Regions from separate parts of the Desulfosporosinus youngiae DSM 17734 genome, predicted to be linked through region 3. Evidence: predicted binding sites of a transcription regulator. Region 3 holds the regulator's gene; each other region holds the start of a gene.
The links. The regulator LexA, encoded in region 3, represses DNA repair genes until DNA is damaged. The targets are predictions, from matches to a motif close to CNAACANNTGTTNG.
Positions count from the first base shown of each region.

Region 1: a site for LexA is predicted at 6,873-6,886, ahead of uvrB (excinuclease ABC subunit UvrB). Genes of this name have one in related genera too.
Region 2: a site for LexA is predicted at 3,892-3,905, ahead of recA (recombinase RecA). Genes of this name have one in related genera too.

Region 1 covers NZ_CM001441.1:5,498,775-5,509,760, forward strand. The annotation lists gene DESYODRAFT_RS25640 (alpha-hydroxy-acid oxidizing protein) at 1-778, opposite strand, end outside; gene DESYODRAFT_RS25645 (Cof-type HAD-IIB family hydrolase) at 800-1,612, opposite strand; gene uvrA (excinuclease ABC subunit UvrA) at 1,641-4,463, opposite strand; gene uvrB (excinuclease ABC subunit UvrB) at 4,623-6,677, opposite strand; gene DESYODRAFT_RS25660 (sugar ABC transporter substrate-binding protein) at 6,957-8,300, opposite strand; gene DESYODRAFT_RS25665 (HDOD domain-containing protein) at 8,418-9,260, shown strand; gene DESYODRAFT_RS25670 (hypothetical protein) at 9,273-10,307, opposite strand; gene DESYODRAFT_RS25675 (S41 family peptidase) at 10,459-10,986, opposite strand, start outside.
Region 2 covers NZ_CM001441.1:3,374,473-3,385,458, reverse strand. The annotation lists gene DESYODRAFT_RS15770 (DEAD/DEAH box helicase) at 2-1,609, shown strand; gene DESYODRAFT_RS15765 (RNA-guided endonuclease TnpB family protein) at 2,572-3,696, shown strand; gene recA (recombinase RecA) at 3,959-4,999, shown strand; gene DESYODRAFT_RS15755 (regulatory protein RecX) at 4,977-5,513, shown strand; gene rny (ribonuclease Y) at 5,815-7,362, shown strand; gene DESYODRAFT_RS15745 (hypothetical protein) at 7,557-8,120, shown strand; gene DESYODRAFT_RS15740 (TIGR00282 family metallophosphoesterase) at 8,263-9,045, shown strand; gene DESYODRAFT_RS15735 (stage V sporulation protein S) at 9,241-9,501, shown strand; gene DESYODRAFT_RS15730 (dipeptidase) at 9,585-10,538, shown strand; gene DESYODRAFT_RS15725 (PHP domain-containing protein) at 10,579-10,986, shown strand, end outside.
Region 3 covers NZ_CM001441.1:2,997,474-3,008,459, forward strand. The annotation lists gene DESYODRAFT_RS13880 (D-alanyl-D-alanine carboxypeptidase family protein) at 1-407, opposite strand, end outside; gene DESYODRAFT_RS13885 (M23 family metallopeptidase) at 459-1,256, opposite strand; gene lexA (transcriptional repressor LexA) at 1,364-1,978, shown strand; gene DESYODRAFT_RS13895 (D-alanine--D-alanine ligase family protein) at 2,118-3,221, opposite strand; gene lepB (signal peptidase I) at 3,311-3,856, opposite strand; gene DESYODRAFT_RS13905 (methionine gamma-lyase family protein) at 3,924-5,192, opposite strand; gene hflX (GTPase HflX) at 5,230-6,840, opposite strand; gene DESYODRAFT_RS13915 (AAA family ATPase) at 6,900-7,901, opposite strand; gene typA (translational GTPase TypA) at 7,975-9,798, opposite strand; gene hfq (RNA chaperone Hfq) at 9,957-10,202, opposite strand; gene miaA (tRNA (adenosine(37)-N6)-dimethylallyltransferase MiaA) at 10,240-10,986, opposite strand, start outside.

The sequences.
Region 1 (10,986 bases), 2.5 Mb from region 3:
TCACCGGAATCCGTCCCTCCACCGCCGCAGCTATCTCCGGTAAAACCTCCGCCGTTCCTGGCGTATGATCAATCACCCTTCCGCCATGATTAGAAACGACAATAGCAGCAGCACCTGCTTCGACGGCTATTTCAGCTTCATCCAGGGTCATAACTCCTTTAACAATAAACGGCAATGAGGTGTTGCCGATAATCTCTTTCAGTTCCTCTTTACTCTTGGGACTGACCGGGATGGTTACCAGACCCGCTGCATCGACATCCATACCCACAGCAATAACTCCTGCTTGCTCAGCTTGCCGCAGATAATTAACCACTTCCTCCCATTGACGGGGCTTCATAAAGGGAATGCCCCGGCCTTGAGCTTTAGCAACTACCTCAACACCAGCCTTATACATTGCCGGGTCCGTCGCATCTCCGGTGGATCCTAAGGCGCCTGAAGTAAGACAGCCCTGAATTACGGCTTCAGCCCATTCTTCTTCATTCAAAGCTCCACCCATGTTAAAGTTATTCCCTGTAATAGGAGCACCGAGAATCGGAGTTTTCAGTTCCAGGCCGAAGAGTTTTAGGGTTGTATCGGGCTTTTTGACACTATGCAGTGTCCTCAGATTAATGCGATAGGCTGCTAATGCCTCCACATTGTTTTTAAAGGATGCCCCCGTTCCCATTCCGCCCATACCTGGAACTTCCCCGGCACAGGCCTTGCCATTACACTCCGGACAAACCCTGCAAAACCCTTTGAGCTTTTCCCGCGCTGTTTCGCGCACTGTTCTGATGTTCATAGCTACCTCCACTTAAGCTTTTTAAACATTAATGTTTAGCACAAATCGTTCAATAGCCTCCGCCACTCCGTCTTCTTCATTTGTGACAGTTACAATATCCGCTAATTCCTTTACTTCCGAACGGGCATTTCCCATGGCTACCCCAAGGCCGGCATATTGAATCATTTCTAAATCGTTGAAGCTATCTCCAATGGCCATTACCTCTTGCTGCTGAATTCCAAAACGGTCCGCCAAAGCGGCCAAGGCAACTCCTTTATTCACAGAGCCTTCGATTATTTCGAGAAAATGGGGTTTGGACTTGGTAATATGCACCTTGTTTCCGTAATGCTGACGCAAGAAGGGGGCTAATTTATCCAGATCAGACTCCGCCGCGATACAGAGGATTTTCTCCACCCCTTCCGGTTCCTGAGAAAGCAGCTTCGACAGGTCAGCTTCCTCAATTCGAACACTGGCGATCCGCGCGTACTCCTGTGACCATTCATTGAATGTTTGCGTAATCACTCGATCCTTGAGATAAATCTGAGCATAAATTCCCTGCCGGCTGACATCCTGAATAATCTCAGAGGCTAGAGTGCTGGGAATTACACACCGAAAAATTATTTCTCCGCTGACAGCCTGCTGAGTCATCGCCCCATGATAGGTGATCACTGGAACATCCAGTCCCAATTGCTTGGCATAAGGTCGTGTCGATATAGGCATCCGCCCGGTGGCAATCGTCACTTTTACCCCCTGCGCCTTAGCCTTTTGAATTGCTTCCACCACTCGCGGAGAGATTGTCCAATCATCCCTCAGCAATGTGTCATCAAGATCCATAGCTACTAAACGAATCGTCAAAGCCCTCACCCCTCCTCTGATTCAAACCCTATTCGTTAAGCAAATAACGTTTTAGATACTGCCCTGTATAAGAGGCCGGAAAATCCGCAATGTCCTCCGGTCTCCCCGCAATCAGCACCTCTCCACCCCGATTGCCGCCCTCAGGACCGAGGTCAACCAGCCAGTCCGCGGTTTTGATGACATCCAGATTATGTTCAATGACGAGAACGGTGTCTCCCCCATCCACTAGGCGGTGAAGCACCTGGAGAAGTTTATCAATATCTGCCGTGTGTAAACCTGTAGTCGGTTCATCGAGAATATAAATTGTTTTCCCTGTACTGCGCCGGCTCAATTCTGTAGCCAGCTTAATGCGCTGAGCCTCTCCTCCCGACAAAGTGGTTGCGGGTTGACCGAGGCGTATATAGCCAAGCCCCACATCTTGAAGGGTCTGAAGTTTGCGCGCAATCTTTTGGACTGCCTGGAAGAAATCAACCGCTTCATCGACCGTCATATCGAGGACTTGAGAAATGTTTTTTCCTTTATAGCGCACTTCCAAGGTCTCCCGGTTATAGCGTTTTCCCTCACAAACTTCGCAGGGCACATAGACGTCAGGCAGGAAATGCATCTCGATCTTAATGATTCCATCTCCCTTACAAGCCTCACAGCGCCCCCCTTTGACGTTAAAGCTAAACCGTCCTTGTTTGTACCCCCTCATTTTTGCTTCCGGAGTTATCGAGAAAAGTTCGCGGATAAAATCAAAAACGCCCGTATAGGTTGCAGGGTTTGAACGGGGGGTCCGTCCTATGGGAGACTGATCAATCTCAATTACCTTTTCCAGATGCTCCAGTCCCTTTAACTCCTCGTGTGCTCCAGGGCGGACCCGGGCCCGGCCAAATTTAGACGCTAATCCCTTAAATATAATCTCATTGACCAATGTGCTTTTTCCCGAACCTGAAACTCCGGTCACACAGGTAAACATACCCAAAGGAATACGCACATCGACATTTTTTAAGTTGTTTTCCCGGGCGCCCAACACTTCGAGCCACTTACCATTCGGCTGCCGCCGTTCCTTAGGTACAGTGATCTGCCTGGCACCGCTTAAATATTGACCCGTTACTGATTCCTGATTGGACTTAATCTCCTCGATCGGTCCTTCGGCCACCACTCGCCCGCCATGAGCCCCTGCACCGGGACCGATATCAATGATATGGTCGGCAGCAACCATCGTATCCTCATCATGCTCTACTACGATCAGGGTATTTCCGAGGTCCCGCAACCGCTTAAGGGTTGCCAGCAACCGGGCATTATCCCGTTGGTGGAGGCCGATGCTCGGTTCATCCAGGACATATAGGACACCCATTAAACTTGAGCCAATCTGAGTTGCCAGGCGAATCCGCTGTGCTTCTCCGCCGGAAAGCGTGCCTGCGGCACGTGCCATGGTCAGGTAATCCAGTCCTACATTCATTAAGAAACCCAGCCGTTCTTTGATTTCTTTTAAAATCTGGTGGGCAATGGTTTCTTCTTTAGGCGTAAGCACAAGAGAATTCACAAAACTAATCGCCTCTGTAATGGAAAGACGGGACAAATCATCAATCGAGATTCCGCCAACCTTCACCGCCAAAGCTTCAGGTTTTAGTCGTTTTCCCTGACATGCCGGGCAAAGATGTTCACTCATATACCCTTCTATTTCAGAGCGCACATAATCAGAGGTTGACTCACGATAACGGCGATCAAAAAAGGGAATCAGTCCTTCAAAATTGGTATTGTAGGTCTTTTCCTGATCAAATATATTTTGATACTGAAAGGTTATGGGGGTCTCTGTTCCATAGAGCAACCCCTTCCACTGGCTCTCATTGAGTTCCTGAATCGGAGTATCCATCCCGAAACCAAGGTTATGGGCCACGGCCTGCATCATTTTCGGGTAATAAACTGAGCTGGACTTGGCCCAGGGCGCTATTGCTCCTGCTTCTAAAGACAGGGAACGATCCGGAATGATCAGGTCAATATCCACCACCAGATTTGCCCCTAATCCTGTACACTTCGGGCAAGCTCCATAGGGACTATTGAAGGAAAAAAGACGCGGTGAGATTTCTTCGAGAGCAATCCCGCAATCCGGGCAGGCAAAGTTTTCGCTGAAACGCAGCTCGTCTCCATCAATGATATCTGCGATGACATTTCCCTCTCCAAGTTTAAGGGCTGTTTCTAAAGAATCCGCCAAACGTTCCGCAACTTCAGGTTTCAGAGAAATGCGATCAATCACAATTTCAATAGAATGCTTTTTATTTTTTGCCAACAGGATTTCCTCACTAAGGTCCCGGGCCTCCCCGTCAACCCGCACCCGAACATACCCCGCTTTACGAGCATCTTCAAAGACCTTTTGATGTTCTCCTTTTTTCCCTTTAACCAGTGGGGCTAATATCTGCAGTCTTGTCCGTTCCGGGAAACTCATTAATTGGTCCACCATCTGTTGAACTGTCTGCTGAGTAATCCCTTGACCACACTTTGGGCAATGGGGATGACCGATCCTTGCATAGAGCAAACGAAGATAATCTGAGACCTCAGTTGCCGTACCGACTGTGGAGCGGGGGTTGCGGTTGGTCGTTTTTTGGTCAATAGAAATCGCCGGGGAAAGCCCTTCGATAGAATCTACGTCCGGCTTGTCCATTTGACCCAAGAACTGCCGTGCATAGGCGGAAAGTGATTCTACATAACGCCGCTGTCCCTCAGCATAAATTGTATCGAAGGCCAGGGATGATTTTCCCGAGCCGGACAACCCCGTGATAACGACTAGTTTATTACGGGGAATGTCAATATCAATGTTTTTTAAATTATGGGCACGTGCTCCACGCACGCGTAGATAATCTTGGGTCATGTCTTGCCTCATTTCTTGCTATTATATGTTTAAGCTTGGGGACCGCTCTCTACTTGCACTTTCTTGCTTCTGATAAATGCAAGCGGAGACGGTTCTTAACTTGCTTAGCTTGTACTTTGTTTAATCCCCTAAGAGTACCATCCCTGTCCTTCCTTTTGGTCATCGTTTTCGGGCAGAGCCTTGTTTCCTGTGCGCTTTTTGGTCATAGCGGGTGTTTTTCCTGCCTTTTCCTTGTTGACTGGTCATTTTGTATTTGTTTTCTTCTCCTTTTAAATCAATCATAGCATCCCGGATTTCGGCCGCCCGCTCAAAGTCTAAGTCCCGGGCCGCGAGGCGCATTTCGGCTTCTAAGTTCTCAATTAACTGAGCAAGCTCGTCCGGAGGTAATTTGTTCCCATAAGCCTTTTGCGCCTCGGCCACTTTCGTAGCCTCCGGCCCGGCATATACAGCCTTGCGGATGGTTTGCGGAGTAATTCCTGATTTCTCGTTCCAAGCCATTTGAATTGCCCGGCGCCGGTTTGTCTCATTAAGAGCCTTCTGCATCGACTGAGTGATTTTATCTCCATACATAATAACTTTACCTTCGGCATTTCGCGCCGCACGACCAATGGTCTGAATGAGGGAACGATCCGATCTAAGAAACCCTTCTTTATCCGCATCAAGAATCGCCACGAGAGAAACCTCCGGCAGATCCAGTCCTTCCCGCAAAAGGTTAATCCCTACTACGACATCGATCTCGCCCAAGCGAAGTTCGCGGAGGATTTCCACCCGTTCAAGAGTCTTAATATCCGAATGAAGATACTTTACTTTGATATCCAAGTTGATAAAGTAATCCGTCAGATCCTCAGCCATTTTTTTGGTTAAGGTTGTGACCAGGACACGTTCATCGTTCTCGATCCGTTGGCGAATTTCTCCTAACAAGTCATCAATCTGACCTTTGGTCGGACGGAGAATAACTTCCGGGTCCAATAGCCCCGTGGGGCGAATGATCTGCTCGACAAGCATCGGACAATGTGCCAATTCATAGGGTCCTGGCGTGGCACTGACATAAACGCTTTGTTTAATTTTCCGTTCAAACTCAGCAAAGGTCAAGGGCCGGTTATCCAGAGCAGAGGGCAGGCGAAACCCGTAGTTCACTAAGGTGGTCTTTCGTGAGCGGTCCCCTTCGTACATCCCTCTTACCTGAGGAAGGGATACGTGGGATTCATCCACAAAAAGAATAAAATCCTCCGGGAAATAATCAAGTAAGGTGTAAGGAGTTTCTCCTGGTTCACGGAAGGTCAAGTGACGGGAATAGTTTTCAATACCATTACAAAAACCCATTTCTCTAAGCATTTCAAGGTCATAGCGGGTTCGTTGCTCCAGGCGCTGGGCTTCAATAAGTTTGTTTTCGGAATTCAAGATTTTCAATTGTTCTTCGAGTTCTATCTCGATATTCTCTGCCGCCAGCATAATCTTTTCTTGAGCAGTGACATAGTGTGAATTCGGGAAAATGGAGACATGATACCGTTCCCCCAGGATCTCCCCTGTCAGCATATTAATTTCATAGATATGCTCAATTTCATCTCCGAACATATCGACACGAATCACTCGTTCGCTGGAGGAAGCGGGGTAAATCTCCACAATATCTCCACGTACCCGAAAGGTTCCCCGGGTAAATGCTATATCATTGCGGTCATATTGGATCCCTATCAGCTTACGTAAAATCTCATTACGATCAATAACTTGTCCCTGTCTCAGGGAAAGGACAAGGTCTCGGTAATCCTCCGGAGAACCTAAACCGTAAATACAGGAAACGCTGGCTACTACAATCACATCACGACGCTCCAGCAGCGCGGCAGTTGCGGAGTGACGCAATTTCTCAATTTCCTCATTAATGGAGGCATCTTTTTCGATGAAGGTATCACTCGAAGGAACATAAGCCTCGGGTTGGTAATAATCATAGTAGCTCACGAAGTACTCCACGGCATTCTCAGGAAAGTACTCTTTGAACTCACTGTAAAGTTGGGCAGCCAAGGTTTTGTTATGGGCCAGTATTAGGGTTGGCCTTTGCACCTTGGTAATAATATTTGCCATCGTAAATGTCTTACCCGACCCAGTAACTCCCAGCAATGTCTGGTGGTTACTGCCATTTTTTAGACCTGCGGCCAAGGCATCAATGGCCTGGGGCTGATCCCCACCGGGTTGGTATGGGGCATGTATCCGAAATTCCATGCTCCGCTCTTCCTTTCAATAATAAAAATCTCTTAAAATGGCTGGCTATTATAAATGAGTTATGTATAAGTATAATCACTCAGTGTAATTGCTAAACTCCGATCTACTAAATGTATTTTACATCTACCCAAGCGCTTATACAAATCGAAAGAGACTTAGCTATTAAGTGTAATCTGACGAAAACAAACAAAAAGCCGAACATATATTCGGCTTAAGCAATATCATTTCTTTTTTAAACTGTGCTCAAACTAGTTTACACCCAGTACTATAAATAAACCGTTATTTTCCCTCTTCTTTCCCTTTATCCTTAGCCTGATCCCCCTGTTCTTTCGAAGCGTCTTTAGATTGCTCTGCTTGTTGCTTTAACATTTCCGGAGGAACCGTTTTAACTTGTTCATTTACGGTTTTCTCCGTGCCTAATACTTTCCCCTCAGCATCCAGATAATCTCGTGTTGTTTCTGTTTTCACCCGTTCCGTAACTTTTTCAACCCCCTGAGGAAGGCCGCCTTGCTGATCTCCGGACTGTCCCTCTTCCTTCTTTGTATCATTCTGCCCTTTTTCTTCGTCTTTGCTTTGCTCCTTTTCTTTAGAACCTTTATCCGAGGCTTGCTCCTTTTTCTTTTTATCTTGCTCTGCGCTTTGCATCGTTGTCGTATAACTTTTCTGAGTGACCGCCAGATTAGCTGGAGTAACTGCCTTAACCGCTACAACCTTAGCCGGTATTTCTCCTTGCTCGCTGGTAAGTGAATGCTCTACTTCCAGAGGTTCTTTCTTAATAACCTTCTGCGCCCATTGATAAGCATTAGCCCCCTGCAAATATGGAGCGGTATCAATATCCCCGCTTTGAGAGCCCTTGGACATCCTATCCAACGATGGGATACTAGCTTGTCCGCCAATCAGACTTATTTTTTTGTCCAGCTGCATTTGTTTGAGGACTTCACTGGCCTGCACGGCTAACTTTTCATTATGAGCCAAAATCCCTTGAACCGTATCCGGATTTTTCTGAAGAAAGTCTATCAGGCTTGTCCTGGCAACCGATTCGGAGCCTTTTGGAGTAGCGATGGTGTGTACTATGAGCTTGGGATACTTGCTCAGAACTGCCGTATTGCCTGCTAAGAGTTCTTGAGAGCCGGTTTCGTTCGGGTCTCCCTGTAGGACAATGACTTGACCTTCGCTCGTTTTACCTACCAATGTTTGGGCCATAAGCTCACCGGCTTTTTCTTGGTCCGGAATTATTATTCCTTCAGGCTTTACTCCGGACGGAAGCTGAGTTAAGGCTAAAACAGGTATCTCTTCGGCTTGGGATTTTTGTAAAATACTCGTATCTCCCCCTTGATAAATTAGAATCTTGGCGTCCTTCAAAGGGGATTCTTTTTCCGATTCGCTGTCCATATACTTTATTTGTACATCTTCTTTCTTGGCCAGATCTTCAATCCCTTTAGAAATAAGTAACTTATTAGGGTCCTCATTATTTAGCGAAACTGCAATAATGGTTTGATCCTGAGTCTTAGCTGAAGTTTTATTTTTATTTTTTCCTAAAAGGTCTTGTAGACCACAGCCACTTATGGTTAAACTAAGACATAGAGGAAAAAAGATGAATAAGAATCGCAACTTCTTTGACATGTCAACACTCCTTTCGGGGCTCTCACGCAATTCTTGAAATTAGTTTTCCCTCGTCGCCTTAAAAAATGCAGTATATAAATTCTTTACTGCTTCACAACTATTAAGGAGGGCTTTTATTTGCCTATTAAATTGGAACACGTATTAAAGCGTGTACAAGCTCTTCCTCCTCTGCCAACATCTGCTTTACGGGTTATTGCCTTAACTAAAAACCCTGACACAACTGTAAAAGATCTGGAAACCGTGATCAGTCAGGATCCCTCACTCGCTGCAGGGATCTTACGACAAGCTAACTCTGCGTATTACGGCTATGCAAGGCGAATCTCATCTCTCCAAGAAGCCATCGTCATGCTTGGTTTTCAGGTGACACAAGGGTTAGCAATGGCTTCTGCCGTCGCCCCGTTACTTAAAACCAATCTTTTAGGTTATGAGATCGAACAAGAGGGCCTCTGGAAGCATTCAATGCTGACTGCCATGACCGCCAAACGTCTTTGTCAATATAAGAAACTTCCTTATGGAGACACCGCCTTTACTGCAGGTTTGCTTCATGATATCGGAAAACTGGTGATCTCTGTTTATGTTCAGGAAGTAGGCAGTTTTCTGGTCGAGAAAGTAAAGGAGGTAAAGCTTTCCTATGTTGAACTTGAGGAAAAAGTTATAGGCTATAACCATGCTGCTGTCGGCGGCTTCCTGGCAAGAAGCTGGTTTCTGCCGGAAGATCTTGTTTCCCCAATTTCTTACCACCATTCTCCTTCACTTGCCCCAAGTTATCCTGAACTTGCCAGTGTCGTTCATGTTGCTAATGGGCTGGCCAATTTACTGGGAATCGGCGGCGGCGTGGATAGTTTGCTAAATCCTATACAACAGGAAGCACTTGATCGACTATCCCTTGAGGAAACCGATCTGGAATATTTGCTGGCTGACCTTGGAGAATTTCTTGTCGATCCGAGCCTATTTAGTTAAGCTTAAATAGAATCAACTTTTGATGTGTAAATCACATAAAATTTGATTAGTTAAGGTTTCCCTATAGCTATCCACTTGATCAAAATTTACGGCTTCCATATAAATCCCTTTAAGCTGAGACCTGTTCGTTTGCCAAGACGCCAAGGTCTCTTTTAATGTATTACTTAAAGGCCGATCCAAACCTTGATCTTTCAAGTTCTCCGGATTTCCTTGCCAGATTGCTAAATGCCGCTCAGGAAAGGCAATCCCGATTACTTCATCTGGATTGAGGGGATGCAGAACGATCTCAATCAGCTGTCCTAATTGCTGGGCTTCGCGCAGAACCCAATCTAAGGCGTCTAAGGTTTCATCCCCTTCCAGCCGGATTTGATCAAAATCCGTCAGGAAATGGGGCGCAAGATTCAACCACCCTTCTGCAGTTAAGCCGTGCAGGAAAAACGGGTTGATGACACTCTTTTGCAGCAGCTTCAGAGCATTTTCAGCCAGCGGCCAAGGGCCGCTATTTTCTTTCTTTACTTTTAACTGAGCTGAATTTCCCAATATCCAAGACATAGTTCCTTTTTCCCTAGACCGCTTTGAGCCCCTGGCGCCTATCACCGAGCTTAGTTCTGAAGCCAGCTCATCTTCCAACCTTATTTGCAAATCCAGCAACCGTTTCTCAATCTCTATTATTGACGCACGCTGCCTCTCTAATTTTAGTTCATTACAAAACAGACTGAAATCCGCGAATTTCTCAACGACACCCGGAGCTTGCCAACGAAGCGGAGAAACCTCCATGGCATCCAGCATTGCTAAACCCATCCGGGGCATGACAAAACCTGCCATAGAATTCGGGTCGCGTACTGACCTTAAAAAATCAACGTCATATCCCCGATCCAACAATTCTAAGCCAATAACTTTTATCATCGTCGATTTTCCTGTCCCGGGTCCTCCCACCAGAACATAAGCTCTTTGCCAATTCGGCATCATGTTGGGTAATAAGGATATGTACCCCCTTGTAGTTAGCCCCTCGGCAAAGTAATGTCGCACCCCGTTCTTATTTTTCATGCTTATTACCCCCGTCGTTTTTTCAGTCAGCGTAGTCTATGCAAAATCGTGGTCCGAGGTTCTAGGCTCAGGGTTCGAACTAAAAATTTCAATTAATTAAAACAAAAGGATGTGCAACAACATTTAGTGTTACACATCCATAATATAAGTTCTATTTGAGTTTCTCTCGCAGAGTCTGCAGCGCCTTTTGAAGTTGAGGGTCAAAATTGGTGTCTTGAGGAGTAATAGTGGCTTGTTGTCCTTTGGGCAGCTCAGCCACGATATCGGGTTCGATTCCCTTCTTGTGGATATCCAACTTATTAGGGGTTAAATATTTAGCCGTTGTTAGTTTAACACTGGTCCCTCCATCTAAAGGGAAGATCGTTTGCACAATCCCTTTCCCAAATGTTTTTACTCCCACCAGGTTTGCCGTTCCTTTGTCCTTGATCGCTCCGGCAACGATCTCGGCGGCAGAAGCGCTTTCCTCGTTTACAAGTACGACCATCGGCATTCCCAGATAGGTACCTGTTGCCATCTTTGTATCAACGTTCCCTTGTTTATCAACTATATAAACAACCGGACCGTCGGGAATGAAGTAACTGGCAACTTGTACGGCCGCATTAAGCTCTCCGCCGTGGTTATACCTCATATCCAGGATGAGTCCTTTAAATTGCTTGATATTCATTGTATTAAAGGTGTC
Region 2 (10,986 bases), 380 kb from region 3:
GGTGATGGTTGAACGGTTACATACCTTTGGAGATATACAGTTAAGCAAACAACTTTTACAGGCACTTTCAGAGATGGGGTTTGAAGAGCCTTCTCCCATTCAAAAACAGGCCATTCCGGTTGCCCTTGACGGTGTCGACCTAATCGGTCAGGCTCAAACAGGAACCGGTAAAACGGCTGCTTTTGGAATTCCCATTACGGAAAAGGTTAATTCAAAATTCCAGGCGGTGCAAGCGCTGATTGTCACGCCTACCCGGGAACTGGCAATCCAAGTTTCTGAGGAGATCGCGAAACTCGGCAAGTACAGGCATGTAAAGCCATTGCCGATTTACGGCGGGCAACCTATTGACCGCCAGATCAGAGCCTTGAGGATGGGATATCAAGTCGTCGTAGGAACTCCCGGACGCTTGTTAGATCATTTAAATCGCGGCACACTTCGTCTCCAGCATGTGAAAATGGTGGTTCTTGATGAAGCTGACGAAATGCTGGATATGGGCTTTATTGACGACATAGAGAGTCTGCTGAGAGAGGTGCCTGAAGAAGGTCGTCAGGTTCTGCTTTTTTCAGCAACTATGCCTCCGGGAATCCGAAAATTGGCCCAGACCTATATGAATGCTCCCCGCTCTGTAACAGTTAGCCGTGATGAACTAACCGTTCCGCTCATTGATCAGGTTTTCTATGAGACCAGGGAAAGTATTAAAGTAGATGCTTTAGGCCGGATCATTGATACGGAGGATATCGGGCAGGGCATCATATTCTGCCGTACCAAACGGGGGGTCGATGAGTTAGTCGTTTCCCTTGAAGCCCGGGGATATTTTGCCGATGCCTTGCATGGAGACTTAAGCCAACAACAGCGGGACCGGGTCATGAAGAGGTTCAGAGATGGAAAAACTGAATTATTAGTGGCCACGGATGTTGCGGCCCGGGGCTTGGATATCAATAACGTCACCCATGTTATTAACTTTGATATTCCTCAGGATCCGGTATCCTATGTGCACCGGATAGGACGAACCGGGCGTGTCGGGCGCAAAGGTCAGGCAATAACTCTGATTTCTCCAAAGGAATACCGCCAGCTGCGGCTGATTGAGAATCTTATTAAAACCAGAATTCGCAGGCAAGAGCTGCCCTCATTGGCTGATATAAGCGAACGTCAAGCAGAAAATCTTAAGCACCAACTTATTAAGCTGATGCAAAGCAACCGTTTAGGCAGCTATCGTGCGATTGTCGGAGACTTGCTTCAGGAATATGATTCCATGGATGTGGCTGCTGCTGCCTTGAAATATGCCATCGAGGGAGCAAGTGTGGATGAATTGGAAAGTAAGGATTCTGATGAGCGTCTTTTTGGAAATACAGGTGCAGCAGCAGGAATGGTCCGCTTTTTTATAAATATAGGCAGAATTCAACAAATCCGTCCTCAGGATATTATCCGTTGGATTGCTGATCAAAGCGGAATTTCCGGGAGTTGTATCGGAACCATAAATATTTATGATAAGTTTACCTTTGTGGAGATACCGGAAAAATATGCTTCCCGGGTTCAGAGCTGTATGCATCAGACAATGATTAAAGGGCGTAAAGTGAGTGTTGAGCCGGCGAAGGTACGTGAAATCTGAGTTTTGAGCGTTAATCTGCGGTTCCTTTAGAAAGCTAACCTTGACTGGGTTAGCTTTTTAAATAGATTAGGCTTTTATGCCGTATGGCGGCGTTAGTGATAAATGAAAGATTTATTAATTTTTCAAAGTAGCCTGCCATGCCGCTGATGCGACACCAGCAGAGGATGAAAAGGAGCTGTGTCCAGGTCGGGCAGCTTCTCCCACATCCTGTAAGAAAAGCTAATTCGTGCGAAGACAGTGTCTTCGTCACTCAGCACTCCGAGGCTCGCCCACTTACCGGCGCGGGAGCTACCTTCAGCGGATAAGTCTTCTTTGGAGATTGCCGCTTCGGCGAAAGTGTCCACCGGACACTTTCGTGCCAAACCTCTGGGTAATACCTTGTAAGATAAGTATAGGGTTTGTGGTTAAAACCTCTCCATGCGATGAGTTCACTCCTGTGGGAGAAGCTGCCTTCCTTTGAGGTCTACAGATTCTTTGAATGTTTTTGGGGTGTTTTTCAGAGTAGAAAGTTTTTGGGGTGCCATCATAGGGTACCCTTTTACTTGCTAATCGATATAGCGGCCATGCTTGTCCCAAAATCTCAAAATCCCAAACGTTTGGGATTTTGAGATTTTGGGACAAGCATGAAAGTCTTGGCGTCAGCCGAGTTTTCTAAACGTGGGGGCAATTCATGCATCCCCACTGATGGCTTATTTAACCTATGTTCACAAAGAATTCTCCCACCTCGTTAGGTGAGGGATGAATTTGCGATATCTTCTTGTTATTTGTTGTACCTATTATATAATTACAATCAGTAGTAATTTCTGGAAGGCTGATGGCTTGGGGGAAGAAGGAATTTCCCCTTCTAAGAAAACAGTTACGGAAGGAATACTTTTGATCAAGAAGTTTTTGCTTGGTGACAACGGGTGGAGTTCCCATTGAAGTATTAAGAGATATATTGAAAATTAAGGGGGTGATAAGGTGTGAACAAGGCTTATAATTTTAGGTTGTATCCAACTAAGGAACAGGAACTATTATTTGCCAAAACATTTGGCTGTGTAAGGTTCGTCTACAACAAAATGTTAGAGGAACGAATTGAGCTATACGAGCAATTCAAAGATAATGAAGCTGAACTGAAGAAGTATAAGTCACCGACTCCTGCTAAATATAAGGCTGTATTTGTCTGGCTAAAAGAAGTTGATTCCCTAGCCTTGGCAAATGCGCAAATGAATTTGCAAACTGCCTACAACAACTTCTTTAGAGATAAAAGTATTGGATTCCCAAAGTTCAAAGCTAAACATAGAGATAAGAATTCTTACACAACCAATAACGTCAACAACAATATTAGGTTTAGAGATAAGCAAATCAAACTTCCAAAGCTTGGTTTTGTTAAGTTGAAACAACACCGCGAAATACCCGGCAATCAAATTATTAAGTCTTGTACCATATCTAAATCACCCTCTGGCAACTATTATGTGAGTATCTTGGTTGAATTCTTTCAAGATGTACAACCAATCTCTCCAACAAGGGAAAATGTTTTAGGGTTAGACTTTGATATGAAAAACCTTTATACAGATAGCCAATGTGAGAGGGCAGAGTATCCAAGATTCTACCGTAAAGCATTAGAGAAACTTGCAAGAGAGCAACGCAAGTTAGCCAAGTGTACCAAGGGAAGCAAGAACCGACGTAAGCAAAGGGTCAAAGTTGCCAAGGTGCATGAAAAGGTTGCCAATTGCAGAAAAGATTTCCTCCATAAGAGGTCAAGAGAATTAGTGGAGAGCTATGATGCAATAGTAATTGAAGACTTAAATATGAAAGCCATGAGCCAATGTTTGAATTTCGGAAAATCAGTCGGTGACAATGCTTGGGGCATGTTCACGACATTCCTAAAATACAAGCTAGAGAATGAAGGAAAATTATTAGTCAAAGTTGATAAATGGTTTCCTTCCTCCAAAGCCTGTCATTACTGTGGTGAGATAAACAAGGAGTTGGAACTGTCCGATAAAGAGTGGACTTGTTCCAACTGTGGATGCACGGTTGATCGAGACTATAATGCCTCTAAAAATATCAGAGACGAAGGGTTGAGACTACTTGCCTTGACAGGATAAGTTAGCACTCAAAGAACCGTAGGGATTACGGGGTTAGCCTGTTGATACTCCTAGCAATAGCTAGGTTGAGCAGGAAGCACCCACCTCTTAGGTGGTGTGTAGTTCACTCCATAAGAATGTAAAATAGTTTGTTTTATTGTCGGCAGCGGAATAAACAAATTGACAAGTGTTAAGGCGGGCATCTATAATAAGAACCGAACAGACGTTTTGCTGAGAAATTAGATGCTAAATGCGTTATATCCAAGATGAGGAGGATAATAGAATGGCCGAAACGAATAAGCTGAAGGCACTTGACAATGCACTTGCCCAGATTGAAAAGCAGTTCGGTAAAGGTTCGATCATGAAACTTGGGGAATCTACGGCGGATAGGTTTATCGATGTTATCCCTACGGGTTCTTTGGCGATAGACCTTGCCTTAGGAGTTGGAGGGGTGCCGCGGGGACGGGTCATCGAAATTTATGGACCGGAATCTTCAGGAAAAACAACCGTAGCCCTTCATATTATTGCTGAAGCTCAGAAATTAGGTGGTGCTGTTGCCTTCATTGATGCTGAGCATGCCCTTGATCCGGTCTATGCCAGAGCATTAGGTGTTAATATTGATGATTTGCTCGTAGCTCAGCCGGATACAGGAGAACAGGGCTTGGAAATCTGCGAAGCCCTGGTGCGCAGTGCCGCGGTAGATGTGGTTGTTGTGGACTCCGTAGCGGCTTTAGTTCCCCGTGCCGAGATTGAAGGGGAAATGGGGGATAATCATGTCGGCTTGCACGCCCGGCTCATGTCACAGGCTTTACGTAAGTTGACAGGGTCTATCAGTAAGAGTAATACCTGCGTGATTTTTATTAATCAAGTTAGGGAAAAAATAGGGGTTATGTTTGGTAATCCGGAGACAACTACGGGTGGCCGCGCTTTGAAGTTCTACGCCTCAATTAGAATGGAGATACGTCGCCAGGAGGCCATTAAACAAGGCCAGGATGTTATCGGCAATAAAACCCGGGTTAAAGTTGTCAAGAATAAAGTTGCGCCGCCCTTTAAAACAGCTGATTTTGATATTATGTACGGAGAAGGTATTTCCCGGGAAGGCAGTCTTGTCGATATAGGTACAGAATTTGAGGTCATCGCGAAATCGGGGGCTTGGTATTCGTATAATGGAGAGCGGTTAGGGCAAGGTCGGGAGAATGTCAAAGAACACCTCAAGCAGCATCCGGAAATAGCCCTTGAAATAGAGCAAAAGATCCGGGCCAACTTGGCTCCTGCAGCCGCCCCAACTTCTCCGGATGAAGATGGTACCTTTGACGAAATCTAAACCTCGCAAAAGCGCTAAGGAAACTGCGCTTGATTTATTATCCCGCCGGGCACTGACTCATTACGAATTAGAGACACGTCTTAAGGATAAAGGCTATGAAAGCTCGGAAATTGATGAAGTGTTGGCAACGATTCTGGAATGGGGCTATCTAAACGACCAGGAACTGGCTCTTAGGTATTCTGAGAGCCGTCTTAAGCGTTATCCCCGGCGACGGGTTCAACGGGATATGCAAAATAGAGGATTGGAGCCTCAATTAATTGAACAAGCCCTGGGAGAAACCTATTCCAGTGATGATGAGCTGGAGCAATGCCAAACTCTCGCCGAGCGTTGGTGGGTACAAGAGAACAAGCGCTGGGAACATAGAAATACAGCGGATAAGACAAAGGAAACGACTCCCCGTGAACTATGGCTCCGGCAAAAGATTGCCCGGAAGCTTATCCAACGGGGGTATCCCTCAGACATGGTACGGAATGTACTTTATAGTATTCAACAGGATAAAAATGAAGATAATTGAGATATAGACTGATTGCATAGAATTTACCGATTTAGGACAAGCTTGACATTGATTGCAATTGATATTAAAATCTTAACAGAGACCTGTCTCTGTTAAGATTTAACCTTTAAAGGTTTTCTTATAGATTTCGTTGTAGTTAGCTCTAAAATATGGGTTTTTTTGACTAGCGAGCGAGAGTTGTAGGAAACAGGATAAGATGCCTGTTTTAAAGGTTATGCTTAAAGTGACTGGTTTTGGAACCAGTTTTTTTTATGCAAATAATAGAGTTTAAAGTTGATTAACAAAGGAGGTGTATAGACGTATGATGGAACTTATTATTACCGGATTGATCTCCATTTTAGTGGGATTAGGTATAGGCGTTTCAGTCGGTTGGCTTTTTCGTAAAAATACTGCAGAAAAGACTATCGGATCTGCAGAAGAAGAAGCAAAACGAATTGTTGAAAACGCTCATGCGGCCGCTGAAAGTAAGAAAAGGGAATCTGTGGTGGCGGCTAAAGAAGAAGTCATGCATATTCGCAATGAAGTAGAGAAAGAAACCCGCGAACGACGCAATGAACTTCAACGGTTAGAGCGGCGCCTGCTCCAAAAAGAAGAGAGTTTAGACCGTAAAATCGAGTCATTGGAACGCAAAGAGGAAAATCTGCACCGTAAAGAAAACGAAGTGGAACAGCTAAAAGAAGAATTGAATCAGATCGTTGGCAAGGAACAAGCTGAACTAGAACGTTTATCAGGCATGACATCGGAAGAAGCCAAACAATTGTTACTTAAACGCGTCGAAGAAGACGTTCGCTATGAATCTGCAATTCTGATTAAGGAAATTGAGACTCGTGCCAAGGAAGAAGCTGAGAAAAGGGCAAAGAATATTATTGCCTTAGCGATACAGCGATGCGCAGCGGATCATGTAGCTGAAACGACGGTATCCGTGGTAGCATTGCCAAGCGACGAAATGAAAGGACGGATTATTGGCCGTGAGGGACGCAATATCCGTACCTTAGAAACCATGACAGGGATTGATCTTATCATTGATGATACTCCTGAAGCTGTAATCTTGTCAGGATTTGACCCAATCCGCCGGGAAGTTGCTCGTATTGCCCTTGAAAAACTGATTGCTGATGGCCGCATTCACCCAGCGAGAATAGAAGAGATGGTGGAAAAGGCTCAGAAGGAAGTTGATCAAAAGATTCGTGAGGAAGGGGAACAGGCGACGTTTGAGACGGGTGTGCATGGGTTGCACCCTGAGCTGATACGTTTGCTTGGCCGGTTAAAATTCCGAACAAGTTACGGACAAAATGTCTTGAAGCACTCGACAGAAGTCTCTCATTTAGCCGGATTAATGGCAGCTGAGTTAGGTGTCGATATTCAACTTGCTAAACGCGCTGGTTTGTTGCATGATATCGGTAAGGCAGTGGATCACGATATGGAAGGGACTCATGTGCAAATCGGGGTCGACATGGTAAGAAAGTATAAGGAATCCAGTGATGTTACTCATGCCATTGAAGCACATCATAACGATGTTGAACCCAAAACCATCGTAGCAGTACTTGTGGCTGCTGCAGATGCAGTTTCTGCTGCCAGGCCGGGAGCTCGCAGAGAAACCCTTGAAACCTATATTAAGCGCCTTCAAAAACTCGAAGAGATTGCTGAGAGTTTTGAAGGAGTTGAAAAATGTTTTGCTATTCAAGCCGGGCGGGAAGTTCGCATTATCGTTAAACCCGATAAAATCGACGATGTGCTCGCTCCGCGTGTTGCTCGTGAGATCAGTAAGCGAATAGAAGAAGAACTTGAGTATCCGGGACAAATTAAGGTTGTCGTTATCCGTGAAACTCGGGCAGTTGACTTCGCGAAATAATTATTTATTGTAAAATGTTTGATCAGGCGATCCAGAGGGTCGCCTGATTTTTGTATTTGCTGCCAGAAAGCTAGAACCTGGGTCGTTTATTTTCTGGCAGGTCAGTTTTCGCCAGCCGGTTTTCTACTCTGTGAGGGTCTATCCATAAATGACCAGTTCAAATCAGCGGAGTCAGAGCAGGAGTTTGCTTCCCAATGCCGAATAGTAGTTTGATAGACAGCGTAAAAGAGAGGGCGAAAACAAGGATGTTAAGTAATTTGACCTATAAAGATGGAGGGCGTTCACAGGATGGAGTTGGATTATTGACTTCGATCCTAATGAGATATTCTGAGGTAGGATCAGTACATTATTGGCGTGAACAACATGCCTTAAAGTTTACATTTATGGTTACTCAGGCTCAAGATGATGCGACTGTCCAAGACTTTCTGCAACCCGCTATAGAATTTTTCCATCAACTTGAGGGGCAGAGGATGCGAATGTTTGCTATTGCCTGTCGAAATGAGGAAGGCTTTTGTATGATTACCATAACTCGTGATGTTGATAGTATGAGTCAACGTGAAGTGGGACTTATTGTTGAGCTTTTAAAAAGGAATTATAAACACCAATTAGTGTATGATGAAATTTACCTGCCTGAAGATGAACAAATTTATCAGGAAGAAATAATAACTCAGATGCTGTCTTCCATTCAGAGCAAGGAAATAAATAAGAATGTTGTTGCGTTGCGGGAAGAAGGAAAAGTATTAGTTTTCAAAAACTAGTTCCTTTAGCTAGCATGCTAATTACGGCAGCATGTGAAATTTTCTGCAACCAAGACTTTGAATGCAATGGTTATTATCCTGGTGAAATAATGGTATCCTATATATAATAGTTAATTTAGCTATTTGAAGGAGGAAACAATAGTTGCGCATACTTTTTATTGGAGATATTGTCGGAAAGCCTGGAAGAGAAGCAGTAAAACGGTTTTTAAATCCACTTCAACTAGAGCATAAGATCGATGTAACGATTGCAAATGGTGAAAATGCTGCGGCTGGGAAAGGACTAACCAAAGAGATAGCTGATGAACTATATAATAATGGAATTCAATTTTTAACAATGGGAAATCATGTTTGGGACAATAAGGATATAATGAACTTTATTGATCGTGAATCCCGCATCGTACGACCGGCTAATTACCCAGTTGGAGCACCGGGTCAGGGACATGGTTTTTTGCGTGCGATGGGTAAAAAAATCGGTATCCTTAATCTTTCGGGACGTGTATTCTTACCTTCTCTCGATGACCCTTTTAGTGGAGCAATACGCTGGATTAATCAGATGAAACAAGAAACTCCGATTATTATCGTAGATTTTCATGCCGAGGCGACATCGGAAAAGGTTGCCTTGGGTTGGTTTCTCGATGGAAAAGTCAGTGCGGTAATAGGTACACATACTCATATTCAGACAGCGGATGCCCGCTTACTTCACCAGGGTACAGCTTACATCACAGATGTCGGCATGACCGGACCGCGAGACTCTGTCTTAGGAGTTAAGAAAGAAATCATAATCAATCGTTTCTTAACCCAGCTGCCCGCGAAGTTTGAATTAGCAAATGGACCGATACAGATGAATGCTGTCGTTTTAGATATTGATGAAGATACTGGAAAGACCCGGCAAATTGAAGCTATTCAACGATTTGCCGATACTTGAAACGAAGCGGCTAAGGATGAAGGAAGCAGGAATTGTAACCTTAAACGGTCTTGATGTCAGATGTTTAGATACTATGACCATAGAAATCTGAAAATTCTTTATGCGTAATAGAGGATTTTGTCTGCTTGCTCGCGAATACATATATTCTAAGTTGTGGTAATACTTGTAAATGAATTCGAGCAGGAGGATGTGTTTATGGAAGTATTAAAAGTCTCAGCAAAATCAAGCCCGAATGCGGTTGCAGGTGCTCTTGCGGGAGTACTTCGTGAAAAAGGCGGCGCTGAGCTGCAAGCTATTGGGGCCGGTGCTCTGAATCAAGCTGTAAAGGCTGTTGCTATTGCTCGTGGTTTTGTAGCTCCCAGCGGCGTAGATCTGGTATGCATTCCTGCCTTTACAGACGTAATGATTGAAGGAGAAGAAAGAACAGCCATCAAATTGATAGTCCAGTCACGCTAAGGTTATTGGTGGTATAATAAATCACCTGTTTGCTTATTCATAAGCAGACAGGTGATTTATTACTTAACAGGGAGGTTATGCTGATGAACAATCCTTACATTATTGACGGTCATTGTGATAGCTTAATCCACTTTGTCGATGGTGAAAGGACCTTGCAAGATCCTTCGGAAGGCGGGCAGTGGGATACACGGCGTGCCTTGAGAGCGGGAGTATCCCTGCAGTTTCTGGCAGCCTTTATTGAGACAGAGTATAAACCGGCAAGGTCAACATCCAGGGGCTTGCAACTAATAGAAGGAGCGCAGCGATTCATTGCGGATTATTCGGATCAAGTCTTTCTCGTACTAGGAAAATCCGACCTTACACGAATACCTGACCGTGAACGTATTGGTATCCTGCTTAGTGTTGAGGGCGGAGAAATCTTAGGGCAAAACCTCTTTATGCTCGATAAAATCTATCAATTAGGAGTAAGGGCTTTAGGCTTAACCTGGAATCAACGGAATGCTTTGGCAGATGGTGTCGGTGTGCCGCAAAGCCAAAACAGGCTGACCAGGCTCGGACAAGAGGTTGTTTTGCGTATGAATGAGCTGGGAATGCTTATCGATGTTTCTCATCTTAATGAAGCCGGGTTTTGGCATGTCTTGGAATTATCAAAGTCCCCAATTGCCGCCAGTCATTCCTGTGCCAAATCCTTATGTAACCATCCCCGGAATTTAACGGATCAACAATTACGTGCTCTGGCGAAGCATAAAGGGGTTGTAGGGGTGAACTTTTATCCGCGGTTTCTTAAAGAAACCGGTCCGGTAACCCGAGAAGATGTGATTCGCCATATTTGTCATATTGCTGAAGTAGCAGGGGTTGAGGCGGTGGGTTTAGGCTCTGACTTTGATGGAATCAGTGAAGTGCCTATAGGGCTGGAGCATGTGGGGGATTATCCCTATCTTATTGAGGACTTGATAAAAGCAGGTTTTTCTGCAAAAGAGGTTGAACAGATTGTGGGGCGTAATTTTATGCGGTTACTCACGGACGTGTTAAAATAGAAGGAAAGATTGGGGTAACCATTAGAAATGAGGTTTTAACATGGCTGCAGCAGGCTCTCTATTCGAGGCAGATTTACACTGCCATACAACTGCGTCCGACGGATTACTGTCACCGAAAGAACTTATTTGTTTAGCAGCAGAGTTAGGCTTAAAAGGTATAGGAATCACAGACCATGATACAATACAGGGCTGGAAGGAAGCAGAGGAAGCAGGAGCAGATTATAAGATACAAATACTTAAAGGGATCGAACTTAACACGGATTGGCAGGGAAAAGAAATCCATATCCTTGGCTATGAGCTTGATCCCGCAGCGGGCTATTTGATAAATAAGCTTAAGACCATACGTGAGGCTCGTGAACAACGCATGCTTGATATTATCCAGCGACTGTCTGCCCAAGGAATTCGAATTGGTGAGGATGAAGTCCGGCAGTTAGCACAAGGGGAATCT
Region 3 (10,986 bases):
GGTCTCAGTCCGAGGCGAGACCCTTCGACATTTACCTCCGAACCAACTTGGATGATATCCGTCTTCTTCAAGGTCTCTGAGGCTATAAGTCCCGTGATGAGTTTTAAGGTACTGGCAGGGGCGCGCTGAATATCAGCATTATGAGATTGCAGGATTTCATTGGTTTGAGGGCTGATCATTACATAGCTTAGATCTTGGGTTGAAAGTGTTGAAAGATTTACCTGGGAAGAGTCTGATTTTGATGATTCGGGTTTTGTTTCAGCAATGGCTGATTTTAAAAGAAAGCTGGTGTCTGCTGTGCTCAAATAGCGAAATCCTGCCAGCAATAGAATAACCGTCATCATTAACATTGTTATTCTCATAGTTTTAGATTTCGCCCTTGAAAAATCTTGGTTTGGTTTTTTCACGATAATCCCTCTTTTGCGACAAGTAAACAACGACATTATAACCCAATTTCATCAATCCAGGCAAGTTTCCCCCCACATTTGCCAAACCGTTAAAAACGGATAGGGATTAATCCATTGCCCGTTGGGCAGTTCAATACCAAGATGAAGATGATCAGGAGTTGTCAGAGCATCACCGGTATGTCCCATTCCTCCTATAAATTCTCCCGCTTCAATTCGTTTACCTTTAACAAGTTCCGGCGCGATGTATTGCAGGTGAGCATAATAATAATAATTTCCATCGTCTCCACGAACCCCGACACGTTCACCCCCTAATCGGTTCCAGCCCAGTTGTTCGATAATACCTCCGCAGATATTAATGATAGGGGTACCTTCTTTGCCGAAAATATCCGTTCCTTCATGTCTTCGGGCCCCGCCTTCCCGATCTGCCCCAAAACTATCGTCATACCAAAATTTCCCTGAGACTGGGAAGTGATAGATGTTTGGTTGAAAATAGGTAAACTTTTTTAGAATATCATGACGGCGCAGCAAGACTTTAACCGTACCCTTCGGCAATAAACCCCACTCCAGCTTTGAGAAAGCAACATTGTCTTTCAGCTGTTTGACAAGGGCTTGAGCCTCATTATCTGAGAGTGTGGAACGAATTGCCAACAGATCCTCATAAGGGATTGAAGAAGTGCCTTTTTCCTCTATACATTGTTTGACCAGGGTTGGAGTTATTGAATTAAGATAGGGATAGACATCTGGAGCTATGTTTGGCGGGCGGTGAAGAACCTGCCATAAAATTACCCCCAATAATATGAGCAGGCTAAGCTGAACGAAGCTTAAAAGACGTTTCATAGGAATTTTCATGGTTTTCTCCTCTCTCACTTAAAGAAATAACCACTTTTCACGAACATTTGTTTGCACTTTGAGGCAATGGGTGGTACAATATTCCTGAAAAGATGGGGGGTTGTTCTATGTACCCGGATTTATCACAGCGGCAAACAAAGATTTTGGAATTTATAAAAGCTCAAATACGAAAAAAGGGATATCCTCCTGCCGTTCGGGAAATTGGCGAAGCTGTCGGGTTGCTGTCCAGCTCTACTGTGCATGGCCACCTCCAGACGCTGGAAGACAAAGGATATATCCGACGGGATCCCACGAAGCCAAGAGCTATCGAGATCTTAGATAGTTCCAGTGAAACACCCGAAATTCAGAAAGTTGTTCAGGTCCCTATCGTAGGGCATGTTACTGCCGGCCAGCCTATTACGGCAATCGAGAACATCGAGGGTTCCTTTCCCCTTTCGGCTGATTTTGTCCGCCAGGACAACATGTTCATGCTTCGTGTGCAAGGAGAGAGTATGATTGAAGCCGGAATTTTAGATGGAGATTATATCATAGTCCGTCAGCAGAACGAGGCTCGAAACGGTGAAATTGTTGTCGCCTTAATTGGTGATGAAGCTACCGTCAAACGTTTTTTTAAAGAAAGAACACTTATTCGGCTTCAGCCGGAGAATTCGGCTATGGAACCAATTTACTCTCAAGATGTTTCAATCTTAGGCAAGGTTGTCGGTGTTTTCCGCACACTCTAATACCTTAGGTCTGCTTATTAACAAAGATATGCACTGGAAGAACAAGTTAAGATTATAATTAATCTGTTCGAGAAAAAAGAATTGCGCTAAAAAGCCGGTGTGCCTTTTTTAAAAAGGCACACCGGCTTTTAGCCTGAACTTAACCGAGTGAAATCTTGCAATTCTGTTTGTCCTGAAAACGTTCCAAACCCAGCGATATTAAACGGTCAATCAATTCCTTATAGGGAATCCCTGTGGCTTCCCACATCTTAGGATACATTGAGATTTCCGTAAAACCAGGTAAGGTATTAATCTCATTAAGGATAATCTCATTTTCTGCGGTTACAAAAAAGTCAACCCGGCTCAAGCCATTAGCTTCCACAGCCTGAAAGGCTTCAACAGCCATAACCTGTAGTTTTTTTACAACCGATTCATCCAAAACCGCTGGAATCAAAAGACTTGAGCCGATATCCGAATACTTTGCTTCATAGGTATAGAACTCTTCTGCCGGTAAGATTTCTCCGGGGACAGATGCCATAGGTGTGTCATTTCCCAGCACGGAAAGTTCGATTTCGCGGCCGATGATGGTTTCTTCTATGACAAGTTTACGATCAAAGACGGACGCCGTCTTCAGGGCGTCTAACAGCTCTTCACGATGGTGAGCTTTGGATATACCCACACTAGACCCCAGGTTAGCAGGCTTCACAAAGCAGGGATAACCGATCGTTTCTTCAATCCGATTAAGACATGTCTCCATACTGCCAAGGACTTCTGAGCGCAGGAGAGTAACATAACGAGCCAAAGGCAGATGTTTCTCCAAAAAGACCGCTTTCATCCGATCTTTATCCATACCAAGTGAGGAACCTAATACTCCTGATCCAACATAAGGAGCATTGGCCATCTCTAATAATCCCTGGAGAGTGCCGTCTTCTCCATAAGGACCATGAAGAACGGGAAAAATAATATCAAAGGTTCCCTGGTTGGGAAGAGAATGTCCGTCCAGGGAGATAAAATGCGGGTTTGTAGGGTCGATAACCAGAGTTACCTGAATAGCCTCATCAGGCTTAGGGAACCCATTCTTAATAAGCTCCTCCGGTAAAACCCCCCAAAACCACTGTCCCTGTTTACTGATTCCGATGGTTTCTACATTGTAACGGTTTCGGTCTATTGCTTTGTAAATCGAGTGTGCTGAATTCAAGGAAACCTCATGTTCACCTGAGCGACCGCCAAAGAGAAGAACCACTTTTAGTTTATGATCATCCACACTGCCCCACCCTCTCAATTAAGTAATGATAGTAATTTGTATGTGCGTCATTGATAAAGTATATGCTTAAAAAAGCAAAAAGCTCCCGCCTAACGGGCAAGAGCTCCGATTTGATCAATCGGCCAATAACGGAAAAGAGTTCTTCCTGTAATATTTTCCACGGGCAGGAATCCCCATTCTCTGGAATCGGCACTGTTGTTGCGATTATCACCCATGACAAATACATAATCGTTGGGAACAACCGTCATGCTGAAATCGTTCATGGTTGTTTCAAACAGATAAGGTTCATACAGAGGCTGGCCGTTTACATAGGTTTTATTATTTTTTATTTCAACTGTATCCCCGGCTAAGCCCACGACACGTTTAATATAGTCATCTGTCGCATGAGCACTGGGCGGCGGATGAAAAACAATAATATCTCCGGGACTAATATGATCAAACCGTTTGAAGAAAAACTTGTCCACAATGACCCGGTCTTCAAGCTGAATCGTCGGAAGCATCGAACCTGTCGGAATTTTACGTGCTTCAATAACATAGGTGCGCAAAACCCAGGAAAGCGCAAAGGCTATAAGGACGATTTCTATGAGTTCTATTAAAAAACGAACTGAACTTTTTGGTTTCTCCGAACTTTCCATAAATGCACCTCTTTCTATCCATTATAGTAACATAAATTTCAGGAAGTTTAAAATCTGATCCGGAAACTCATGAGCTGAGGAGCCCTTTTTGCCACAAATTCAGGGCCGCTAAGATGTTGCCCATCTGAACATAAGTACAGGATATGCCCCCTTGCTGATAGACAATATAGGGTTCCCGGAGGGGTCCATCCGCAGAGAATTCACTGGTTGAACCTTGGATAAAGGTTCCGCCGGCCATAATGATTTCATCTTCATATCCGGGCATTCCGGATGGAACAGGCAAAACATGAGAATCGATGGGCGATCCTTTTTGGAGTCCCTGACAGAAGGCGATCATTTTTTCCCGTGAACCGAGTTTAACAGCCTGAATAAGGTCCGTTCTGGGCGTTTCCGGTTCGGGATGTACTTCAAATCCCAGAGCCCGCCAAAAGGCTGCCGAAAAAACAGCCCCTTTAATCGATTCAGCAACCGTTAAAGGGCTGAAGAATAGTCCTTGATAAAAAAGGCGCTGCCATTCCAGGGTTGCCCCCATATGTCCGCCAACTCCCGGGGCCGTTAAGCGCTGAGCGCTGAGCTCAATTAAATCAGAACGCCCGGCCACATATCCCCCCGTTGGGGCCAGACTGCCTCCTAAATTTTTAATCAGTGATCCGGCCATTAAATCCACGCCGATATCACCTGGCTCCAGGGCTTCGACCAATTCACCATAACAGTTATCGACAAAGATAAGCAGATGGGGATAGTTCTCTCTGACAAAATCCACCAGTTCCTTTAACTGACGGATCATCAGAGCATTTCTCCAGGCATAGCCCCGTGAACGCTGAACCAGCAGCATTCGGGTTTTATCGGTAATGTTCTCTTTAATAAGGGCATATTGCAATTTGCCCTCGGAGTCCAAGGGAACTGTAGCATGGGATATGCCAAAATCCATTAGACTCCCCTGTCCTTTTCCCCTCAGACCGATGACTTCTTCCAGGGTATCATAAGGGGTCCCGCTAACCGAGAGGACATGGTCTCCCGGCCGCAGAACGCCAAATAAGGCAGCCGCTATAGCATGGGTACCTGAAACGAACTGACCACGGACCAGCGCTGCTTCTGTGCCTAAGATACGAGCAGCTACCCGATCCAGGACTTCACGCCCGGAATCTCCCAACCCATATCCGGTCGTTCCCTGTAAATGATAGGCTGATACACGTTCTTCTTGAAAGGCATTCAGAACCTTTTCGTGATTTTTCTGAGTGATTTCTTGTAAGGCAGGTAATTGAGCAAAGAGTGCTTCGTCTGCTTCAGCTGCTGCCTTGCTGATCAGCTTTGGCCATTTTGGATTGGAATACAAACAACATCCTCCTAAATATAGAAACTTAAATCGATGACTAACTCAGTAACGAACCAAGGATCTTCCATACCGGTTTCAGAGTATCTCCACGTTTAAGGGATATCTTGACCGGGTAAGGAAGGTATCCGGCCAACTCATTCAGATCATCTTCATTCCTGATTTTATCAACCTTATTAAGCAAGGTCAGCATAGGTTTATCGGCACATTCCAGCTGGTTCAGAACCTCTTGAACGGTTTCCGCGTGTTGGAATGCTTGGGGATGACTTGCATCAATAACATGAATCAAAACATCGGCTTGCCGAACCTCTTCTAATGTCGCTATGAAAGCGCGGAGAAGCTGGGTCGGTAATTTCCGGATAAATCCCACGGTATCACTTAAGAGAATTTCTAAAGAAGGGTCTATTCTAATGCCTCGCACAAGGGGGTCCAAGGTAGCAAATAATTTATTTTCACCGGCGGGTAAGTCAGACCGGCCGCCGGTTTGTTCCATGGCCTTCTTCATAAACGTGGTTTTTCCGGTATTGGTATACCCTACTAAAGCGACCATCGGAAGTCCGCTTCTGGTTCTTTGCCGGCGTTGTACGTCACGGTGTTTTAAGACGAGCTTCAACTCTTTTTCCAGTTGGTTTATACGATCACGCATTCTTCTTCGATCCAGTTCCAGCTTCGTTTCTCCGGGTCCGCGTGTGCCTACTCCTCCGCCTAAACGAGAAAGAGCTTGTCCCTGTCCGGTCAAATAGGGCAAGAGATGTTTCAACTGCGCCAATTCGACTTGAAGTTTTCCTTCCCGGGACTGAGCGCGCTGAGCAAAGATGTCCAGGATCAATCCCGTCCGGTCAAGCACCTTCAGTCCGGTTTCCGTCTCTAAGGTTCGCAGTTGAGTGGGAGATAATTCATCATCACAGATCAACACGTCAGCGTCTGTTTCCTGCAGACGATGAACCAGTTCTTCCAGTTTCCCGCTTCCAAAATAACTGCGTGACTGGCCATAACGACGGAGCTGGACCAGTTGACCAACCACATCCACGCCTGCTGTCCGGGCCAGTTCACGCAGTTCCAGCAAATCGTCATTGGTTTCTTGTTCATTGTCTACCAAAGCGATCAGGAAAGCTTGTTCCTTTCCTTGAGCGGTCTTGGTTTTAGGCCTTTCCGGTATACTCCGGGAAAGGCAGGCCAGACTTTCCGTATAATCAAACTCAATCCAGTTTTGGGGACTCAGGTTAACGATCAATGGTTCCCCTTCTCCCGCCCGATAGGCTATCTGTATCCCGGTAAGCTTGCCCTCGCCAACTCCGAGGGAGGTCATGCTTTCAAGCTGAAGGGATGCTAAAGCACTATGATCTAAGGGACTCAGCCGGTAGTTTCCGTTCGGATGCGTATGGATACAGCGCAGATGTTTCCCCAGAGCTCTTCCCTTAATTGGGGGAAGAGTAACCGCGGCATGACGGCCGACCGCAGCCGCCAGCAGCGTACCGGAACGGGACAGATATACGGCAATTTCCCGATTCCAGAGCTGAGTCAGGCGGATAAGCTCTTTAAGAATTTCAGGATGGATTAGCTCGGAACGTTCAGTTTTGAGGTCCGATAAATTTTTAAGTTCTTGTAACTGACTTGCCCGTATCCCGGACAAGTCCCCCGAAATATCCATAATCATACAATACCTCGAATTCAACGGATTATTAGTTATCAGCCTATAGAGAGCCTGAGTCAGAGATTTTCCAAGTTGATATCTTCAGGCAGAATCCGGATAAGTTCTTCCCGGCTGGAGCTTGGCTTTTGAAACAAACGAACTGCCTGTTTTCGTATGGTCTTTTCCACGAGGTTCCGTACAAGCCGCGCATTACCGGCATAACGATGAGAACTTAGCAGACTATGCAGGTGAAAACGGAGGGCATCCTCAGCTTCCTGGGTTAATTCATATTGCCGGGTTTTAAACATCAATTTTCCGATAGCTAACAATTCGTTGAGTGTGTAATCCGGGAAATCGATATGTATCGGGAAGCGTGAACGAAGTCCCGGATTGGTTTGCAAAAACCAGTCCATTTCCTGACTATACCCCGCTAAGATTAAGACGAGATTGTCTTTATTGTCTTCCATAGATTTGACTAGGGCATCAATGGCTTCCTTGCCAAAATCCTTTTCTCCTCCCCGCGCTAAGGAATAGGCCTCATCGATAAACAGGACTCCGCCTAAAGCCTTCTTGATCTGATCGCGGGTCTTCTGGGCGGTATGACCGATATATTCACCGACAAGGTCGGCACGCTCACATTCGATGATATGACCTTTTTGCAGAACACCCATTTCTTTAAACAGTCGCCCGACCAAGCGTGCCACTGTTGTCTTGCCCGTGCCGGGGTTCCCTTTAAAAATCATATGGAGAACAAGGGGCTCAGCGATCAGCTTCTCCTGAGTTCTTCGCTTCTGAATTTCCACGAAGGCCTGCAGATCCCGGATAAGACGCTTCACTATGACCAGGCCAATATAGGACTCTAATTCAGCGAGGATTTCCGCAATTCTGTCCCTGTCTTTATCCCTATCTTTATCCTTGTCTCTCTCCTTGTCCATGGAAGAGGAGTTAGTTTTACGCGCGCGCCCAATCCCCGGTTTTTCCGGCGCAGGAGTAAGCTGCTGTTCAGTTTTGGGGGGCAAAGGAGTCTTGATAACCGGGGGAAATTGATTGTCCGGTCCAAACATTATTTTAATGGTCATATGTACAGGCACCTCCCATCCTTATTACTATACGCAAGTAAAGACGAAAGGTGTCCGGTAAAACCTGATGTTATTATTTCCCTGTTAAACTCTTGGCATAGCGTACACGAGATGTGTGATCCAGGAATTTTTTACGGAGCCGGACACTCTTCGGAGTGATTTCCACCAATTCATCGTCGTTAATGAATTCCAAGGATTGCTCCAGGGATAGTTCTCTGGGCCTATCAAGGCGCAAAGCCTCATCCGCCGCACTGGTACGCATGTTTGTAAGCTGCTTTTTCTTACAAACATTTACTTCAATATCCTGCTCACGCTTATTCTCTCCAACAATCATGCCCCCATATACGTGGACACCGGGATCTACAAACAAAGTGCCGCGCTCCTGGGCCGAATAAAGGCCATAGGCGTTGGTTTCACCCTCTTCAAAAGCGATGAGTGCACCGCGGTTCCGGCCCGGGATATCCCCCTTATAGGGTTCATACCCCAAAAACATGTGACTCATCATTCCCTCTCCGCGGGTTTGGGTTAAAAATTCCCCCCGGAATCCAATCAAGCCTCTCGCCGGAATTTTAAATTCCACACGCAGCTGAGTTTCCGAGAGATTGGTCATGTTAGCCATTTCGGCCTTACGCTTTCCTAACAGTTCCATGATTGAACCTAAGGTGCTTTCATGAAGGTCACAGATTAAAAATTCCATAGGTTCACATTTGACACCGTCAATCATTTTATAAATGACTTCAGGTTTTGATACTTGAAGCTCGAACCCTTCCCGGCGCATATTTTCGATCAAAATCGAAAGGTGAAGTTCCCCCCTGCCGGATACTTGAAAACAATCGGCGGAATCGGTCTCCTCAACTCTTAAGCTGACATTGGTTTCAACCTCTTTCCAAAGACGTTCACGTAGTTTGCGGGAGGTTACGAAATGTCCTTCACGCCCTGCGAACGGGCTGTTATTAACCATGAAATTCATGGACAAGGTTGGTTCATCAACCTCAATGGTCGGTAAGGCTTCCGGGTTTAGAGCGCAGGCGACGGTTTCCCCGATATTTGCACTGGTCAATCCGGTCAGCGCCACGATTTCTCCGGCTGAAGCCTCTTGAACAATTTCCCGCTTTAAGCCTTCAAAGATCATGACTTTACCGACTTTAGTACGTTCGAAACTTTCATCCCTTTTGATTAAAGTCACATTTTCATTTTGATGAATTGTCCCGCGGACAATTCGGCCAACCACAATCTTGCCCACGTAATCATCATAGTCCAGAGTGGTAACCAGCATTTGGAACGGTGCTTCAAGATCGACAACGGGTGCCGGGATATGCTCCATAATAACCGAGAATAGAGAGGCTAAAGAGTTCTCCAGCCCATCAGGCGAGAGTCCCGCTATTCCATTGCGAGCGGAGGCATAAACTACCGGGAAATCTAATTGATCATCGTCTGCACCAAGCTCAATAAAGAGATCCAGCACCTCGTCCACCACTTCAGCCGGGCGCGCATCCGGCCGGTCTATTTTATTAATGACAACAATGGGGACCAGCTTGAGTTCTAAAGCCTTGCGCAATACGAACCGGGTTTGCGGCATCGGACCTTCGAAGGAATCAACAATCAGAAGCACTCCATTCACCATCTGCAGGACCCGTTCCACTTCACCGCCGAAGTCGGCATGCCCCGGAGTGTCAATAATGTTGATCTTCGTTCCCTGCCAGTGTACCGCAGTATTTTTTGATAAAATAGTAATTCCACGTTCACGTTCTAAATCATTGGAATCCATAACACGTTCGATTACTTGCTGATTAGCCCGGAAGGTTCCGCTTTGTTTTAACATAACATCAACAAGCGTGGTTTTACCATGATCAACGTGAGCGATAATTGCAATGTTTCTTAAGTTTCGAGTTTCCATAGTTGGGTTGAGTTCCTTTCTTTCACTAAATATAGACATATCACTTTAAGATATCATAGTTGAGTAATGAATTCAAGCACAAAGAACTAAGTCCGGATAGGCCGAACTTAGTTCTATATACTTGGATCATGTATTATTGCGGTTAATCTCTAAATTACTTAGGTTTGATTTCCTGCACTCGCCGCGGCAAAGTTAATCGGGCGGATCGGCATAACCGTCGATATGGCATGTTTGTAAACCATTTGTTGTCTGCCTTCAAATTCAATGACAACAGTGAAGTTATCAAATCCTTTAATATGCCCCTTAAGCTGAAACCCGTTAACTAAGTATATGGTCACAGGAAGGTTTTCCTTACGCACTTGATTTAAAAAGGTATCTTGTAAATTGATGGGCGATTTGTTCATATATTTTCCTCCATCACCTTATATTTCAACACTAAATCTATTTTACACGAGATTGACTGGCTCTGCAAGCTTGAACGGCAGACTCCAGTATAGTGCTGAGACCAGCCTCAATGTCATACCAGCTGATTCTTGGGTCCCGCCGGAACCAGGTTAGCTGTCGTTTGGCAAAATGACGTGTATCTCTTTGGAGTATACGCAGCATTTCCGGCTGGGTGACAAGCCCTTTTAAGTGCCAAATCGCATGACGATACCCGATGCTTTGTAAGGGCTTTAGGGCTGGAGAATAACCATCTGTTATAAGTTCAAGAGTTTCTTCGATTAAACCTTGGGAAAGCATTGCTGCGCATCTCTGATTAATACGTTCATAAATCAGCTCGCGGGGAGCCGTTAATCCGATATACACAATTGACGGATCAAGGGGCTGATATTCATCATCTCTGAATTGACGCTGGCTGGAAAGAGTTTTACCCGTTAATTCGAAAACCTCAAGGGCTCGTATGATTCGTAAAACATTGTTCGGGTGCAGCTGCTCAGCAGTTTCCGGATCCCGTTTCTTAAGTTCCTCATGCAGGAGCAGGTTTCCGTGTGCTTTGGCAAACTCATTCCATTTAATGCGTATTTCTTCACAGCCTTCCAGAGAAAACTCGTAGGGATCCAGCAAGGAACGGATATACAGTCCGGTTCCGCCGACCACAATCGGTACATGTCCACGGTTTCTTATCTCTTCCATCTTGGAGATTGCCATGGTTTTAAATTGAGCTGCCGTAAAAGGCTCTGCCGGATC